DNA from 3 places in the Polaribacter staleyi genome. Region 1 is predicted to be linked to each of the others. Evidence: riboswitches for the same ligand, from Rfam matches in the RefSeq annotation. Region 1 holds a riboswitch; each other region holds the start of a gene.

Region 1 (6,318 bases):
TTCTGCAGAAGTTTTTAAGCTGTCTTTAGAGTCTGAAAATATTACTCAAAAAGAAATAGCGTCTATCTTAGGAATCACTCAAGGACGAGTCAGCGAAAGACAAAAACGTTCTGGTTTTGATGCCATTATGAAACTAGAAAAACGCTTTAGAAAATTAATTCATCAGAAAACACAACTGTAAAATGCTTTTATTTTTAAAATTTTTATTAGCACATATTTTAGGCGATTTTGTTTTTCAATCAGAAAAATGGGTAAAAAACAAAGAAGAAAAGAAAATAAAATCTATAAAACTATACTTTCATATTGGTATTCATGCCTTATTACTATTACTTGTACTTCAATTTAACTTACAAGAATATTGGCTAGCATTTCTGTTCATAATAGGTACACATTGTTTAATAGATCTATTAAAACTGTATCTTCAAACAAAAAACACCCAACGAATTTGGTTTTTTATAGATCAAGTATTACATCTAATTACATTAGGTTTTGCTACGTCTTTTTATGTTGATTTTTCTTTACCAATAGAAAATTTTATCACAGATAAAATCTTATTATTAATTATATTTTTACTGTTAGTTGTTTTTGTTTCGGCAATAGTTATTAAAATTATAATTACCCAATGGAATCCTGAAAGTGAAAAAGAAAATGATGAATCTTTAGCAAAAGCAGGCCGTTATATTGGTATGCTAGAACGTTTGTTTGTATTTACGTTTGTAATTAGTAACCACTGGGAAGCTATTGGTTTTTTATTAGCTGCAAAATCTGTTTTTAGATTTGGAGATTTAACTTCATCAAAAGACAGAAAACTTACAGAATACATTTTAATTGGTACTTTATTAAGTTTTGGCTTTGCTATCTTTTTAGGAGTTCTATATTTGTATCTATTAAATTTACTTTAATTTATGGAAGAAAAATTAATAGCAAGTATTGTGTATATTTTACCTGCTGCAGTAACAGGTTTGGTTAGCTATTATATGTTTAACAAGCTTATAGCTCAACAAAAGCCTAAAAGTAGAATGGAAATTCTAGCTCAAAAAAGCAAAGATACTTTGCCTATAAAATTACAGGCTTATGAGCGTATGTTGTTATTTTGCGAGCGTATTAATCCTATTAAAATTTTAGTTAGAGTAAAACCAATTTCAGAAAACACACAAGATTATTTACAGTTATTAATTGCCAATGTAGAACAAGAGTTTGAACACAACCTAGTGCAACAAATTTATATTTCTGATGATACTTGGACCGTCATATTAGCTGCTAAAAATACTGTTATTAATAAATTAAGGCAAGTAGCAGAAACCTCAAAATCTGCAAATGAATTAAGAGAAAATGTTATTGTTTACTATTCTAAAACACTACCTCCAACAGATACAGCTGTTAGCTTTATTAAGAATGAAGTTAAAAAACTGTTATAAATAAAAAAAACTCCTCTTAGAAAATTCTAAGAGGAGTTTTTAACTAAATTTCCTTTTTCAAAAGATCTTTATTAATTAAAATATATTTTAGAAGCTCCTAAACCTACAGGCGAGCTATATACTACTTCTTTTGTAGATAAATCTGTCACTATTAATTTACTTAGCGCAGTAAAACTATAACTAGTAGTAAATAACTTATTATCTTTAACTGACATACCATAAATATTACCTGTAGCAATACCATCTGTAGCAAGTGTTGTATCGTTTTCATTAATAGTAAATACTTTTTGCTCTGATCCCATGTAATAGTAAATTTCTCCATTTACATAAGACATTTGTGATGCTCTTTCATTATCACTAAATTCAATCTCCTTTGTTATTGTATTATTACTAAGGTTGATAAATGAAATTGAAGAAGTTGTATTTGTTAACACTGCATAATCTGGCGCACCTCCATAAGTTAAAGGTTTCCCTTCAGATAATACAATTAAATTCCCTGAAACATCAAAAATTAATTCATCTGGGTTATCTTTTACAATAATTTTCTCAACAGTATTATTAGCTGCTAAATCTACAATTGAAATAATATTATTAGAAGACCATGCACCTTTATGAGAAACATATAATTTATTGTCTTTTGCAAGAATTCTCTCTACACCATTATCTAAAGAAATCGTTGTACTTTCTATTGTATTTGTCGCTAAATCTATTACTGCTAAATAGTCGTCAGTGATATCAGAAGGATTTCCCCAGTTAGTTATATATCCTTTACCATTAGCAGTTGCCATGTATCTAGGATTATTTAAACCTGTATTAATTTCTGTTATTTTTTCAAAAGTATATCTATCTGCAACAACAATTGTATTCACATCATTTAAAATAATATAAGCTTCTGTATCTGTAAAAGATATAGACTGAATTAAACCACCCAATTGTGCATTATTAACACCCGTATAGATAAAATTAGTTGCTAATCTATTTAAATTTTCATTTACATAAGAAATAGAACCATCTTTATTACCAAATCCTCCTTCTGCACTTACAATAATTCCGTCTTTATAATTACCTGTAATTTCTGGAAATTCTTCGTCATTATTAGAACATGATGTAAAAACTAAACTAATTATGAATAGTTTAAAAATTGATTTTGTAATCTTCATTTGTATTAAAATTTATAGTTTATATTAATATTGTAATTTCTACCAGGCATAGGACGTAAGTTTGAAAAATAATACACATTATTAAATATATTATTTACTTTAAAACCTATTTTTATTTTATTCTTTTTATTTTCAAACACCTTAAAATCGCCACCAAAATTGGTAACATTTAAAGATTCTAAGGAGTAAAAATCTAAATTAATTTCATTTGTATACACTTTACTTTGATATAAATGCTGCATAAAAAAAGAAATTTTCTTATACTCATAATCTAAATTAAAGTTTAATAAATGCTTAGGTGCATAAGGTAAAAACGTATCTGTTTCCTTGTTTTTTGCTAACGTAAACGTATAATTCGTAGAAAAATTAAAAGAATGTTCATTAATTTTTTTAGATAATTTAACAGCTGTTTCCGCTCCGCTATGCGTAACATCACCTACATTTCTTGGTCTCCATAAATTAGATGCTGCAGTAGGTAACCATAAAATTTTATGCTTTAAATGAATATAAAAAAGTGATGTAGTAATTGCTATATTTTTTTTCTTAAAAGAAGCACCAATTTCTCCTTGTACAGATTCTTCTGGTATTAAATCTAAATTACCAACAACTGGCCAATACAACTCATTAAAAGTTGGTATCCTGTAATTTGTAGATACATTTGCCTTTAAGGCTAAATTATCTGTAATTTCCTGCTCTGCAGCAACGGATACTAATAATGGAACTTCAAAATCTGAATTAGACTCTTTTCTAAAGTTAATTGCCGTTGTTAATTTCTCTGTTGGCTTAAAAGTAACTTTAGCTATACCAGCAAACAATGTTCTTTTTTTTGAAAAAACCTCATTAGTAGTACCTCTGTTTTCATCATAAATTAACGATGTTTCCATTTTTAAATAATTAGAAAAACGATATTTTAAATTATAATTGATGTTATAATTTTTTGATTTTCCAAAAACATAATCTGTAGCATTTTTATCATCATAATATCGATACTCTTGTGTTAAGTAAGCCACGTTTAAGGTTTGTGTAAAATTAGAAAAAGAGTATTTCCATTTTAATAAATTCCTTTGATTAAAATCCTCATTTCTTTCGCTGCCTGCAGCAGGATTTGGTAATCCATCAGAAAATAAACGATCTCCATAATAACCTGTTGTATAAAAATACAGTTTGTTTTTACTAGAGAACTGATATCCTAAACTAAAGTTTACGCCATAATTTTTATAAACTCCATTTTCGTTTTTCAACAAACTACCGTCACTATTTTTATATCGAGTATCAATAAATGTATAATCATTATCAGAATAATTTAATGTTGCAGCAAATTTTACAGCCCATTTTCCTGTTCCAACATTGGCTTTAAAAAAATTAGAAGTCGTATTAAAACTTCCGTAAGAAGAAAACAAATAAAAATCTTTATGTTTTTTAAATGATAAATTATCATTTAAATGCACAGTACCACCAATAGCACCAGAACCATAATCGATACTTCCTCCACCACTATGAACTATAATTTCATCAGAAATACTTGCAGACAAAGAGTTAAAATCTGTTTGACCACTTCCTACTGCGTTGATAGAAATTCCATTCCATAATACTGCTGTATTCGATGCAGAAGTACCTCTAAAACGAGCAGTACTTACACCTCCATTACCATAATCTCTTAAAGAAATAGGGCTATTGTATCTTAATAAATTAGTAAGGTTTATTGGGTTTTTAATAATTTGACTAGTAACTATTTTTAGTTTTTTTAGTCCAAGTATTTTATGTTTTTGCTCTTTTTTTGCTATAACAACAATTTCTTTTAACTTATTTGCAATCGTATCCTTTTGAGCAAACGCAGTGTTAGCACAACAAAGTAAAAACAAAAAAGATAAAATATAATTCTTCATAACAACCTGACCTTTATCCCGAAAGCTTGTATTTATTTTTATAAATTAGGCAGGTCTCCTGGCTTGTTACCTGTTATAGACCTTCCCAACAAAAATGTCAGTGGTAAAGAATTAATAACAGCTCTAAAAAGAGGTTTCGAAAAAATGATTCGAAACAAACATACAGTTGCGGGAACAGCTTCGGTTTTTCACCGAATTCCCTTTTAATTTGTTCTCAGAAAGAACAAAACCTTAATTTTTAGCAAATGTAAATTATTTTTAAGTATTGCAATACTTATACTTTATAAACTTTTTTGTTTAATGCATTAGATATTTTAAAATCTATAAAAGGTAATTTTTTAGACAACTATTTTATTCCATTTACCAAAGCAGGTATCAAACAAAATACAATCATTCTTAAAAAAAAAGAAACTTGAATACTATTAAAGATATTCTTTCCTTTTTTAAAAAATGTTTCTAACCTTTGTGTTTATATTTTTTAAATTATGATTCATTATATCTCAGGAGGAGAAAGATCTGGTAAAAGTAGTTATGCTCAAAAAATAGCGGAAGACATTTCTAAAAACCCTTTTTATTTGGCAACTTCTAGAATTTGGGATAAAGATTTTAAAGCAAGGGTAGACAAACATATTTCTGATAGAGATGAACGTTGGACAACCATTGAAGAGGAAAAAAATATTAGTGCCGTTATCCCTGATAAATCTACAGTTGTTATTGACTGCGTTACTTTATGGTTGACAAATTTTTATGTTGACACAAAATACGACGTAAAAGAATCTTTAAAATTAGCCAAACAACAAATAGAAAAACTGGTAGAAATTGATGCTCACATTATCATTATTTCTAACGAGATTGGTATGGGATTACATGCTACCACAGAATCTGGAAGAAAATTTACAGAACTACAAGGATGGGTAAATCAATTTATTGCTAAAAAAGCTGACAAGGCTACTTTTATGGTTTCTGGACTGCCTTTAAAACTAAAATAAAACAAGATGTCAAAAATAACTGCACTTTCTAAAGAGATTGAAACAGCACTTCAAAGAAAAATAGACTTTAAAACAAAACCTATAGGTTCTTTAGGTATGTTAGAAAATATTGCCATTAAAATAGGTCGTATTCAAAACACGTTAACACCAAAAATTACAGCACCAAGTATTGTTGTTTTTGCTGGTGATCATGGAATAACAAAATCAAAAAAAGTAAGTCCATATCCACAAGAAGTAACACAACAAATGGTGTTTAATTTCTTAAACGGAGGCGCAGCAATTAATGTTTTTTGCAAACAAAATAAAATCAACCTAAAAATTGTTGATGCTGGTGTAAATGCCAATTTCGATGAAAATAAAGAATTAATTTCTGCTAAAATTGCAAAAGGAACCAAAGATTTTTCTTTAGAAAAAGCCATGACAACATTACAATGTAAAGCTGCTTTAGAAAAAGGAAAAGAAATTGTAAACAATTTATTTCAAAATAAATGCAACACCATTGGTTTTGGAGAAATGGGCATTGGTAACACTTCTTCTGCTGCACTTTTAATGAGTTATTTTACAAAAATTGGTATTGAAAACTGTGTTGGTAAAGGAACTGGTTTAGACAATGAAGGATTGCAACAAAAAAAGAATGTTTTAACAGAAGTATACCAAAAGCATATTAAAAATATAGACTCGCCAACAGAGGCACTCGCTACTTTTGGTGGTTTCGAAATTGTAATGATGGCAGGTGCTATTTTAGAAGCTGCCGCTTTAAAAATGACAATTTTAATTGATGGTTTTATTGTAACATCAGCATTATTAGCCGCAAATGCTATCGATAAAAATGTTTTAGACTACTGTATTTTTACGCATTCATCTG
Region 2 (6,318 bases), 1.8 Mb from region 1:
TTAAATACATTGTTTATTGCTACTAAAACTTTTAATTTCTTTTGATTAAATAAGAGTGTTTTTCCCAAACTTAAATCGTGTGTAAACCACGGATCTAAATAATTAGAACTAATGTTTGCCTTTTGGCTATATCTTTCTCCCGTATAAATAAAACTGTAGTTCAATTCTAATTTTCGGTAATCTATCATAGCACTTATACTACCGCTATGAACTGGTATATACGGAATCTGATCTCCATAATTATTTACACCAGCAGTAACATCAATAGATTCTTGATACGTGTAACTTAGGTTGGTGCTGTACTTAAATTTTGTGCCCAAACTACCAATTGCCTTTATATTTGTTTCTATTCCGGCAGTTTCTACTTTACCTAAATTAAACATAGACCAACGGAACAGATTTGCACCAGGAACTGCTACAATTTTGTTGTCTATCCAAATTTTATAGACATCTGATTGAAGATCAAATGCTACTTTTTTAAACTCAGTTTGATAAGAAAATCCAAGATTTACCTGAGTTGCGTCTTCTGGATCTAAAAAGGTATTTCCTATAAATGTATAATACAAATCATTAAAAGTAGGTTGCCTAAAAATTTCTTTATAAAAGCTTCTTACCCTAAATTTATTAGAAGTAAAAGGTTGCCAATTCAACATAATGGTAGGTGAGTATTTCTGCAAATCTTCTGCTGCTTCATAAAAAAGTACCGTTTCATCTACTGTAGTACTCAATAAACTACCTTGTATGTGAACTTTATCAAAAGTAAAATCGGCAGCTAAGGATGATAAAAGCGTAATTCTTTTAGGGTATGAAAATCGATACAAATTTGCATCCATCGTATTCCTTTGTAAGTCTGTTGCTAGAGATAATTTGCAAAAAGGAGAAACCTGAAACGTATTTACCATCGATAAATAATATTCTTCTTGCGTATATTTGTTGTCTAATTCCCCGTCTACCTTTATAATTTCTGGATCTACATATCTAGAATAATTATGAGCATATTTACCTCTTAACACAAAAAAATAGAAATCGTTTACATGCTTTGTAAATGCTCCTTGTAGAAAATTATTTCGATCCCATAAACGTTGTGGACGCTTAAAACGATTAGCAACAATAGCTCCTGGCAATCCACGTTCAGAATCATAATGATATAGTTTTACATTCCACCCATTCTTAATACCTTGTGCACCATGCACAGAGACTTCCGCTCTAAAAGATTCAATATCTGCATTATTACGTGTTGCTATTGTATCATAGCTACCGTTAGTGTATCTAAATTTATATTTACCATTGGCATTAAGATACTCTGTACTAATACGCCCACTTAATTGATTATTAATTTTAAAATCTACATTTACAGAAGGATTTACCAAGCCAAAGGATCCTGTTTTTAAACTAACATTTGCATTACTACGTTTACCATCTAAAAATTGAGGTGTTTTAGACTTTAAATAAATACTATTTGAAGAAGCATAGGATTTAGCGGATTGATCTAAATCTGATCGTTGACCTTGGTATAACGATACAGCTTCCATGTTTTGTACAGAATATTTCCCTAAATCTATTTGCCCATTTTGTGCGTTTCCTAATTGAACACCATCATAAAAAATCCCTGTATGTTGTGATCCCATACCTCTCACATTTATGGTTTTAATACCGCCAATTCCTCCATAATCTTTTAACTGAACTCCACTAAAAAAACGAATAGCATCTGCAACACTAGAATTACTTAAACGCGTTAAAGACTTTCCTGTTAAAGTCTGAACAGAAATAGGAGAAAAGTGCTTTTTTAATTTCTCTTTATTGGTAATTAAAAAAATTTCTTTAAGCTGTACGGCATTTATTGAATCAATTTTTTGGGCATATAAAAAATTAGAATTATAGCAACATATAATAAAGAAAATAAACAAAAAAGAGTGTAAAAAAGAAGTCCTCATACCTAAATTTTGCGTAAGAGGATAGAATAAGAAAAGTACTACGTATCCAAATTTTAGATAGATAGGCTCCTAATTCTAGCTTCAATCCTCGAAAGCTTAATGAATTATAAAAAAATGGCAGGTCTTCTGACTTACTCCATCCACCCGGTCTTCCCATTCTTTCGAAAAGTGACCATTCGAGTTTCAACTTTAGAGCTTACAGCTGCGGGACAGTTCTAGATTTACACTAGATTCCCATTTTAATATCAAGTTTTTAAACCCGATAACCATTCTTAGTTAAAAAATATGATACAAATTTATCTACAATTTGTTAATTGACAATGCAGTTTTATGCTTTATTTTTAATTACACATTTATATTCTTATTAAACAAGCTACATTAATATATTAAATTAAAAATACCAGGCTATCTAGAAAATTACAACAAGAAAAATTAAGAAAAAAACAACCTCAAATAAAATAATTTAGCTCGTATAAATATTGCCCCCCAACACTATTTTTTACTAGCCAATTATATTAAATGAAGTTGCATTAAAGTTATTTAAATTAGAAACAATATTTATTCATTTCTATATTTTACAGTAAAGAAAACAAACACCTTAAATTATCTATAATAATTTGTATCAAAAAGAAATAAAAGCTAAAAACAATTCGTTATTACAATTATTTCTTATTGAAATTACATTTTTCAAATGTATTGCAATAAAACAAAAAAAGCTTACGGAAACCCGTAACCGGGTTGTTATATAACAAGAAAAAAAACAACCCAAAATCACAAAAAAATTTCTTTATTTTTCAGTGAATATTACTTTAAAAAATCAATCTTGGCAAAAAAACGCTTTATAAAATAGGTTTTTGAGGTCAACTTTTAAATCAAATTTAAAAGCTTCAATTTTGGAATAACTATAAAACAAAATACTTTAAACGTTTTTATACTAAAAACTCATCAAAAAAATTATTCTTTAATTAACTTATATGTATGTATTTTAGGTTTGTTTGCTGTGTATATTTTGGTTCTAATACTACTTAAATCTTTCCATAAAGAATCTCTTTTAGGAAGCAATTCGAAATATTCTTTAGTCATTTTTAAACCATACGGATACCAAGGTTTCCCTCGCTGAGATTCATTTTTTTTTCTAAGAAAGCTTTTTTAGACTCCATCGTATCATCACCTAGATAATCCCTAAGTGTACGAAATTCCATTAAAGCTAAAGTTCTCAATTTTTCATTTGTTTTTTTATAACCCAAACACCAATCATACACTTTTTGAGCTTGTTTATATTGTGGCGTTTTAGCGTTTAAAGACAAATCAATTCCTTTTTTTAATTTTTTAGAATTATAAGTACCTACTTCAATACCGTCAATAACTAATTGATAAACTCCCGCTCTTAAATTTTTAAATAAAAAAAACTCTTGCGTATATTCCTTTCTATCTTTTATTAAACCCAATGCCGGAGCTAAATTTTCTTGAAGCGCAAAAGGTAATGCATTTTCAAACACCGTAAATTCTTTTGTACCATCTATTAAGTTTACCTCGCAATTATATGAGGTTATTACTTTTTTAGCCTTTACATCAATCTCTACTCTAGAAGTATACTTTACAGGAAAAACTGTTTTAATCAACTCATAAGCCATAATTAAATGACCTAATTCACCAGGATGTGTTCTATCTACTCCTATTATGGTTGCAGTCTTATCTTTCTTTTGCACTTGCTTGTTTGCCTTTAACATTACTGCATTCAAGTCTACTAAAGGAGAATTATACTTCTCTGCCAATTTTTTAATTTCATCAGCAAAAACCACCAAACCATCGTTTTTACGTTCTACATTATTAGTGCCCTTAATCTTAACCGTTTGATCATAAATAGAAGGTGTCATAAATATGATACTTACCCCCCTTTCATTTAACTTAGATGCAATGGCAGACATGTTAGCTATGTATTTTTCTAATACAGCCTTACGATCCTTTAACATCTTATCATCAACCTTTTTAAAGTCTTTAGGGAACAAATGAGCTCTTACATCATTCATCCCTAACATAATTATAGCATGATTAGGATTATGAATTAAAATATCTTTTTCTAGCCTTAATAAAGTTCCAGAACCATCATCACCAGATATACCTCCATTAAAATAATTTACTTTTTGATTAGGGAATTGTGTGGCATTAAAAAATTGTAAAAAAGCATGATACAAACCTCCATGTGTAATACTGTCTCCTATTAAAACCACATTATCTCCGTTTTTATATACTGGTATTTCTTGAGATATAGTATATGTACTATAAATGAGTGCTATTAGTAATATGAATCTTTGGAAGCTATTTTTCATTTTAAATGATGATTATTTATTGTAAAAATAAAGAAATAAGTTTTTATAATATAAAAAAGGGTACTATCTATTCTAGATTTAAAAAAGACAGTACAAATAAGGGTCAAGTCAAAAAGTTGTGGAGTAAATTAAAAAGCATGAACTTTGCTTTCTAATAAACCTCTATTTTGAATACTTCAATTGAACTAACAAAACTATTATTACCAGAAATTCTTGTTGACTATTTTAAATTAACGAAACACGAATTTAAAAATGGAGAACTCCATTTCCATTTCACAGAATTAAATACGATTCCTGAAGAATTCAAAGCACTTAAATTAAATTCTAAAGGCTTTTTTCCTGAAGCGACTATTCAAGATTTTCCAATTCGAGGTAAAAACGTTTTTCTACATGTTATTAGACGACGTTGGGTTGAGGAAAATTCTAAAAAAGTAGTTACAAGAGATTGGCAATTAGTAGCAAAAGGCACTAGAGTAACTAGTGAATTTGCTGCTTTTTTAAAAGATATCAGTCAGTAATAACGCTACTAGCACAAGTACTGTAGCTAATTTCTACGGGGTAAATCCTAGAAGTTTACAAAGACAGTATAAAGATTATTTAAGTCATTTTAAAGCTTGGGATCAACAGAAGCACGCAACAGATTGGTTATTGTTTGCAAAGAATTTAGGGACTCACTTATCACTTGATGAAACTGCCTTTTCCAACGGTGATTTATATACCATAATAACAAATAAATCAGCTAAAGGAAAGAAAGGCGCAATAGTAGCCATGATCAAAGGAACTAAAGCTGAAGTTGTCATAAAAATACTCAACAAAATTCCTTTAAAACATAGGAAGAAAGTTATGGAAGTAACCTTGGATATGGCGGGTAATATGGGCCTTATAGTCAAGAAATCCTTTCCAAACGCTGCCTTAGTAATAGACCGTTTTCATGTGCAAAAATTAGCATTAGATGCACTGCAAGAAATAAGAATTAAACATAGATGGGAAGCGATTGATACTGAGAATGATGCCATTGAAATTACCAGAAGTAAATCTTTAAAATACACCCCAAAATTATTACCTAATGGAGATACACTCAAACAACTATTAGCTAGAAGCAGATATCTATTATATAAATCAAGTAGTAAATGGACTAAAAATCAATCTATAAGAGCAGAAATACTGTTTGAAAAATATCCTGATATAGAGAAAGCATACAAATTATGCCAAAATCTATATTGGATATTCAATAACACTAAAGATAAAACATCAGCACTTATAAGACTTGCTAAATGGGATGAAAAAGTAAGACAGGCACAGTTTAAAAGCTTCAGCACGATAGCTAGAACGATGTCGATACATTATCAAAATATCTTAAACTATTTTGATAATCGAAGTACAAATGCATCAGCAGAATCATTCAATGCTAAAATTAAAGACTTTAGAACCCAATTCAGAAGCGTAAGGAATGTGGATTTTTTCTTATTTAGACTTAGCACCATTTTTGCGTAATTTTTAAATCCCACAACTTTTTGACTTGACCCAAACCTATAATAGTCTAAAGATTCAAGTGTAGCTATTCTTGATTCTGTAAAATGCTAATATAAGCTTCATTATAGAGCATAAAAAAAACCTCATACCGTAAGATATGAGGTTTAAAGATACGGACTTTAGTCCGTATTAAAGAAAGGCGGCGACCTACTCTCCCACATAAATGCAGTACCATCGGCGCTATTGGGCTTAACTTCTCTGTTCGAGATGGGAAGAGGTGAGCCCCAATGCTATAACCACCCTAAGATTTTAGTTCTAAGTTTAAAGTTCTAAGTTTTAAAGTTTTTCAACTCATAACTCAACACTTATAACTCATAACTCTTTAGCTATTGCTAAAGTATAAGTTAACATATGGTAAAATAATATCTAAATCGTCTTATAAATAAAGAGTCTGTGCTCCCGCCTTTCGGCGGGAAGCGTACATAAGTCTATGGGTTATTAGTATCACTTGGCTATGACATTACTGCCTTTACACCTATGACCTATCAACGTTGTAATCTCCAACGACCCTTTAAAGAAAT
Region 3 (6,318 bases), 780 kb from region 1:
CAATTTCAGAAATGTTAAAAGATATGGATATTAATGTTGATTTATTAACGGGATCTGTTAGAACCAAAAAGCGAAGAGAAATTCATGCAAATTTAGAAGACGGAACCTTACATATTTTAATAGGTACACATGCGTTGATAGAGGATAAAGTAAAGTTTAAAAACCTTGGTATTGCAATTATTGATGAACAACATCGATTTGGTGTTGCGCAAAGAGCTAAATTATGGTCTAAAAATTCTTTGCCTCCGCACATTTTAGTAATGACAGCAACACCAATACCAAGAACCTTGGCTATGTCTGTTTATGGCGATTTAGATATTTCTGTTATAGATGAATTACCTCCGGGAAGAAAAGAGGTAAAAACCGTACATCGATTTGATAGTAATAGATTGTCTGTTTTTAAGTTTATGAGAGATGAAATAGAAAAAGGAAGACAAGTTTACGTTGTATATCCTTTAATTCAAGAATCTGAAGCCATGGATTATAAAGATTTAATGGATGGTTATGAGAGTATTTCTAGAGATTTTCCAACGCCCAAATACCAAATAAGTATTGTTCATGGAAAAATGAAACCGGCAGATAAAGAACACGAAATGCAACGTTTTGTGAAAGGAGAAACACAAATTATGGTGGCAACAACTGTTATTGAAGTTGGGGTAAATGTGCCAAACGCTAGTGTTATGATTATTGAAAGTTCAGAACGATTTGGGCTTTCGCAATTGCATCAATTAAGAGGAAGAGTTGGGAGAGGAGCAGACCAAAGTTATTGTATTTTACTTTCTAGTTACAAACTTTCCGAAGAAGGAAAAACACGTTTAAAAACAATGGTAGATACTACAGATGGTTTTAAAATAGCTGAGGTTGATTTAAAATTACGCGGCCCAGGTAATTTAATGGGGACGCAACAAAGTGGTGTTTTAAATTTAAGAATTGCAGATGTTGTAAAAGACTCCAAAATTTTGGTTGCAGCCAGAAATACGGCTATTGATGTTTTACAAGAAGATTCTAATTTGTCGAAACCAGAAAACAAAAATATTAAAACTACCTATTTAGCACTGTCTAAAACGTCTAAAATTTGGAGTAACATTAGTTAGCCCTATTAAATGGAGCTTTACAGTTTTAAAAATTAAAGGAACAAGTTTCATCAAAATAAATGAAACTCATTCCTTATCTAGGGGCATTATGACGCTTTAGCGTTTTGTAAATGATAAAACCTTAAATCGTGTTCATTTTGTCTTTCAGAACTAAAACTAGAAACACGTTTTAAGTACCCAATTACTCGCGTACCATAATCTATATCTTTAGAGCTGCAAGAGCTACATTTTACAAGTGTTTTTTTATCAATATGACCACATTTATTACAAATAGTTATTTTTACATTAAAGCAAAAATAATTACCACCGGCTAATGCTGTGGCCTCAATTAATTTTAAAAAGCCATTTTTATTAGGAGCCTCTTCTAAATTTAAATGAAGAGCAGAGCCACCATCTAGGTATTTTATAATATCTGTGCCATGTAAAATTATTTTATCTAAAGAATTTATCGAATTATTTTCTACAGGGTAGAAATAAGAATTGTAGCAATCTCTAGGTACAAATAAACCATCTTCTTTGTCCCATTTTGCATTTTTTACACCTAAATTTTCTGCAGGTACAAATTCCGTATTAAATAAATAGCCATATTCTTTTTTGGCTTCTTTATTGGCATCATAAATTATTTTGAGCTGTTTTGCTACAAAATCTTTATAAACAGTGCTATTTTCGGCTTTTATACCTTGGCTTTCTGCAGCTTCTACCATACCATTTATGCCAATGGTTAAAAACTGTTTGTCTAGAGATATAAAACCAGCATCATAAACAGGCAGCATTCCGGCATTTTTATATTCTTCAATTAACTTTCTGTAGGCTATTTGGTATTTTTGAATTTTATTTATTTCTGTTTTAAGATCTTTTCCTTGCTGTATTAAGCGATTCATGTTTAGTGTAATAACGTTTATAGAGCCTGTAGAAACGCCACCTGCACCCAAAGAATAGCTAAAAGTATTGTCGCTAATTTCATTTCTTAATCGGCAACAAGAAGCCAAACTATCTGCGCTTTCAGATTGATAGATAAAAAATGAATTTCCTTCACTTAACTCAGTGGCGCACATATTGGCAAATTCAGTATCTACAGGTTTGCCTTTTTTTACAAGCATTGCAGCGGTAACCACAGGAAAGGTTAATACAGCTTTTTCTCTTTCTTTATTAAACCATTTCATAAAAAATAGTTGTAATTTTTTAAGACTTTCCCATTGCGGTTTTGTCATGTCAGGAAAAACAAACTCACCAAATAAGCTGTCAAAATATTTTTCATCGTATAAAGAGATATTCCAAAAAACAGATTGATAACCTCTTGCAGCAGCAGGCTGATTAATTGCATAAACCGCATGTTGTAAATGATTAGAAACTGTTTTGGTGTTAGAATTTAGGTAATCGTTTCCAAAATCTTTTCTAGCAAAATAATCAAAATACAATAAAAATTCTACAGTTGCCAAAGCACCTGCAAATTGAGAGCTAATGGCAAAGACAAGGTTTACAAATTCGCCACAATAACTCTCTAAATGTTGTGGTGCTTTACTTTCACCTCCAAGCTTGGTAAGTCCGTCAAATAAAAATGGATACATACTAATAGAAGTGCAATAAGGTTTTAAAGAGGTTTCATCATGTACATAAATTTCATGAGCTTCTATTTGCCTTACATATTCATTGGCCAAATTTTTATCAAATAGTTGTTCAATTTTATTTTTTACCAATTGCCTATTTACCTGAACGTTAATATCCTTATTTAGTTCAGCTTCCATAGTAGCTATGTTTTTAGAAGAAACATTGGCGTTGGCGTCTATTTTAGAGCCATCAGCAGCATTGCTTGCATTAATGTAATTCTGAATAAAATTAATTTTTTGGTTTACCTGTTTTTCCGTTAATCGAATCATAGCTTAATAGTTTTTTAAGAATAAATGATTTAAATTTTTATTTGTTTGTACTTCTATAAATTGCTGATTGGTATCAGGTTTATCTAAGCCTCCTTTTTTGGCAATCCATTTGCCGGTTTTAATCCAAGTTAGGTGTTGTAGTAAATTTTTATCAATATGTTCCTTACCTGTATAAAGGCATGTTTTGTATCCTTCTTTTTGGGCGTATTTTAAATAATCTATGAGTTCTTTTTGATGCCATTCTCCACCCATAAATAAAACACAACTTGCAAATCCTTTATATTTTAGTAATGTTTGTTTGTATAATTTTATAGAAAGTTGTTGTCCGTTTTCTTCTTTCCATAAAATAGGAGAATGACAACCTTTGCAGCGAATTTTACATCCACAAATGCTAAAACAAATACTGATTTCACCAGGCACTTCTTGTAGTACAACCTGAATGCTAGAATAATTCATTTTCATTAATAATATAACCAATAAGGCTTACTTATTGATGGTTTAAAATGTGTCAAAAAAGGTACGATAACCCAATGGTATAAGTAGATACATCGTGCCATAACTTTTATCCCGAAAGTTTGACTAATTAGAAGTTGGCAGGTCTTCTGACTTACTCTGGTTTTTACGTCTTCCCGTTTATAAATAGATAAACAGTGACAAAGAATGTAAAACTTTTAATAGAGCTTACAGCTGCGGGAACAGTATAGGTTTTACACCTATTTCCCTTTTAATTTTAACAATTGATATTGTTATTAAAACCAAATTCTATTCAAATTTAAAAATCATTTACCTTTTGTGTCTAATATTTAGAAGAACTTATTAGCTACTTATAAACATATTTATAGGTAATAAGTTTTAGGATTGTAAGAGTATAGAAAACAAAGAAATTTGTTTTTAATGAGACACTACTTTTAAACCAATTATAGAAATTATTAAAGTAGAAATAAAAAAAAGACGCCAAAACGTAGCGGGCTCTTTAAATATAAAAATACCTAATAAAACGGTTCCAACGGCACCTATTCCCGTCCAAACAGCATAAGCAGTTCCTATAGGTAATTCTTGTGTTGCTTTTAAAAGGAGCAACATACTTGCAGATAAACATACTATAAAACCAATGTACCAATAGGTAGTTTCGGTACCTGTGCTTTCTTTAGCTTTACCTAAGCAAGCAGCAAAAGCAACTTCAAAAAGTCCCGCTATAATTAATAGTATCCAATTCATTTTAAGATGGGGTTTTATCAATTTTAAAAATTGAAATGTAAATTTAATTATAATTTTAAGAAGTAATTTGTATAAATAAAAGAATAACAATTATATTTTTTTTCAGCGACTTTAAATCTTAGCAAACTTCTAACAAATTCCATTTCGGTATTCTTTTTAAAGTGTCTATCTTTATCGGCTGTAATTAGTCACTTATTTAATGGAATTATACAAAGAAAATCAGCTTAAAGTATACAACTCTTTAACCAAATCTAAAGAGGATTTTAAAACCATAACAGACGGATATGTAGGTATGTACGTTTGTGGTCCAACGGTTTATAGCAACGCACATTTAGGTAATGTTAGAACCTTTATGTTTTTTGATGTTGTGTATAGATATTTACTACATTTAGGCTATAAGGTGCGTTATGTACGTAATATTACCGATGCTGGCCATTTAGAAAATGATGCAGATGAAGGAGAAGACAAAATTGCAAGAAAAGCACGTTTAGAACAAATTGAACCCATGGAAGTTGTACAACGTTACACGGTAGACTTTCATGATGTTTTAAAAAACTATAACTTTTTACCACCAAGTATAGAGCCAACTGCAACAGGTCATATTGTAGAGCAAATAGAAATGATTAAAGAAATCATAGAAAAAGGTTTTGCGTATGAGGTAAATGGTTCTGTATATTTTGATGTGCATGAATACAATAAAAAAGAAAACTACGGAATTCTCTCTGGTAGAAAAGTAGAAGATTTACTACATAATACAAGAACTTTAGATGGGCAGTCTGACAAGAAAAATCCGCAAGATTTTGCACTTTGGAAAAAAGCCGATGAGAAACATATTATGCGTTGGCCTTCTCCTTGGAGCGATGGTTTTCCGGGGTGGCACTTAGAGTGTTCTGTAATGAGTACAAAATATTTAGGCGAAAGTTTTGATATTCATGGTGGTGGAATGGATTTAAAATTTCCGCATCACGAATGCGAAATTGCACAATCTAAAACTTGTAGTGGCGTAACGCCTGTAAATTATTGGATGCATACAAATATGCTTTCTTTAAATGGGCAGAGAATGGCAAAATCTACAGGGAATTTTATTTTACCTAATGAAATTTTAACAGGAGAAAACACTATTTTGCCAAAAGCATTTTCTGCAAGTGTGGTTCGTTTTTTTAATATGCAGGCCAATTATAGAAGTATTTTAGATTTTTCTGGAGATGCATTAGAAGCATCAGAAAAAGGACATTCTAAATTGATGGAAGCTGTTAATTTCTTAGATAAGATTGAATCAGGTAAAACATCTACTTTTGATGTGCAAAAATGGAAAAAAGATTGTTATGCAGCAATGAACGACGATTTTAACACACCAATGTTAATTCCGCAATTATTTGAAGCGGTAAAGGTTGTTAATCAAATTAAAGAACATAAAGCAAGTTTAACGGCAGTTGATTTAGCTGAATTTAAAACAACGTTTAACGCATTTGTTTTTGATGTTTTAGGGTTGATGAATGAAAATTCTCAAGACAATTCAGAAAAAATAAATGGCGTTGTAGAATTGTTAATTAAATTAAGAAAAGAAGCAAGAGAAAATAAAGATTGGGCTTTGTCAGACCAAATTAGAGATGAACTAATTGCATTAGGAATTCAACTAAAAGATGGTAAAGAAGGTACTTCTTTTATAATAAATTAAAAAGGTAATTACGAATTATGAATTTCAAGTTTTTGAGTGTAATTGTCATTTCGAAAGAGAAACGATTGAGAAATCTCTTAATCTAGATTTATTCATTTAATTCATAAATTTTAATCATTGAAAAAAATATTGTCTTTTCCATTTATATTGTTGGTTCGTTTTTATCAAGCCGCAATTTCACCATTTACACCAGCTACTTGTAGATACAGTCCTACGTGTTCACATTACACAATTGAGGCGTTACAAAAACATGGTCTATTTTCTGGTGGATGGTTAGCCTTAAAGAGAATATTTAGTTGTCATCCTTGGGGAGGAAGTGGGTATGATCCTGTTCCAGAAAAGAAAGAATAATAATTGTCACCTCGAGCGCAGTCGAGAGGTTTATAGTTAATAATTAGGTCTCGACTGCGCTCGACCAGACATAGAAATTAAAATATGAGCTTTTTAGCAA

Evidence for each region. Region 1 has a riboswitch for cobalamin ahead of WHD07_RS02275 (TonB-dependent receptor plug domain-containing protein). Riboswitches for the same ligand answer to the same signal wherever they lie in the genome.
Region 2: linked by a shared signal. The riboswitch ahead of WHD07_RS13365 (TonB-dependent receptor) and the one ahead of WHD07_RS02275 (TonB-dependent receptor plug domain-containing protein) in region 1 are both predicted to bind cobalamin.
Region 3: linked by a shared signal. The riboswitch ahead of nrdG (anaerobic ribonucleoside-triphosphate reductase activating protein) and the one ahead of WHD07_RS02275 (TonB-dependent receptor plug domain-containing protein) in region 1 are both predicted to bind cobalamin.

The regions. Positions count from the first base shown of each region.
Region 1 is NZ_CP150665.1:580,191-586,508, forward strand. Features, by position in the region: gene WHD07_RS02255 (SatD family protein) at 1-181, shown strand, start outside; gene WHD07_RS02260 (DUF3307 domain-containing protein) at 183-902, shown strand; gene WHD07_RS02265 (hypothetical protein) at 906-1,418, shown strand; gene WHD07_RS02270 (cell surface protein) at 1,490-2,578, opposite strand; gene WHD07_RS02275 (TonB-dependent receptor plug domain-containing protein) at 2,584-4,464, opposite strand; cobalamin riboswitch at 4,496-4,713, opposite strand; gene WHD07_RS02280 (bifunctional adenosylcobinamide kinase/adenosylcobinamide-phosphate guanylyltransferase) at 4,950-5,453, shown strand; gene cobT (nicotinate-nucleotide--dimethylbenzimidazole phosphoribosyltransferase) at 5,460-6,318, shown strand, end outside.
Region 2 is NZ_CP150665.1:3,166,915-3,173,232, reverse strand. Features, by position in the region: gene WHD07_RS13365 (TonB-dependent receptor) at 1-1,934, opposite strand, end outside; cobalamin riboswitch at 2,034-2,220, opposite strand; gene WHD07_RS13360 (hypothetical protein) at 2,889-3,017, opposite strand; gene WHD07_RS13355 (SGNH/GDSL hydrolase family protein) at 3,020-4,264, opposite strand; gene WHD07_RS13350 (ISAon1 family transposase N-terminal region protein) at 4,432-4,782, shown strand; gene WHD07_RS13345 (ISAon1 family transposase) at 4,769-5,758, shown strand; rRNA gene rrf (5S ribosomal RNA) at 5,932-6,041, opposite strand; rRNA gene WHD07_RS13335 (23S ribosomal RNA) at 6,216-6,318, opposite strand, start outside.
Region 3 is NZ_CP150665.1:4,191,320-4,197,637, forward strand. Features, by position in the region: gene recG (ATP-dependent DNA helicase RecG) at 1-1,094, shown strand, start outside; gene nrdD (anaerobic ribonucleoside-triphosphate reductase) at 1,181-2,971, opposite strand; gene nrdG (anaerobic ribonucleoside-triphosphate reductase activating protein) at 2,975-3,427, opposite strand; cobalamin riboswitch at 3,547-3,746, opposite strand; gene WHD07_RS17385 (DMT family transporter) at 3,863-4,189, opposite strand; gene cysS (cysteine--tRNA ligase) at 4,389-5,867, shown strand; gene yidD (membrane protein insertion efficiency factor YidD) at 5,985-6,218, shown strand; gene lgt (prolipoprotein diacylglyceryl transferase) at 6,303-6,318, shown strand, end outside.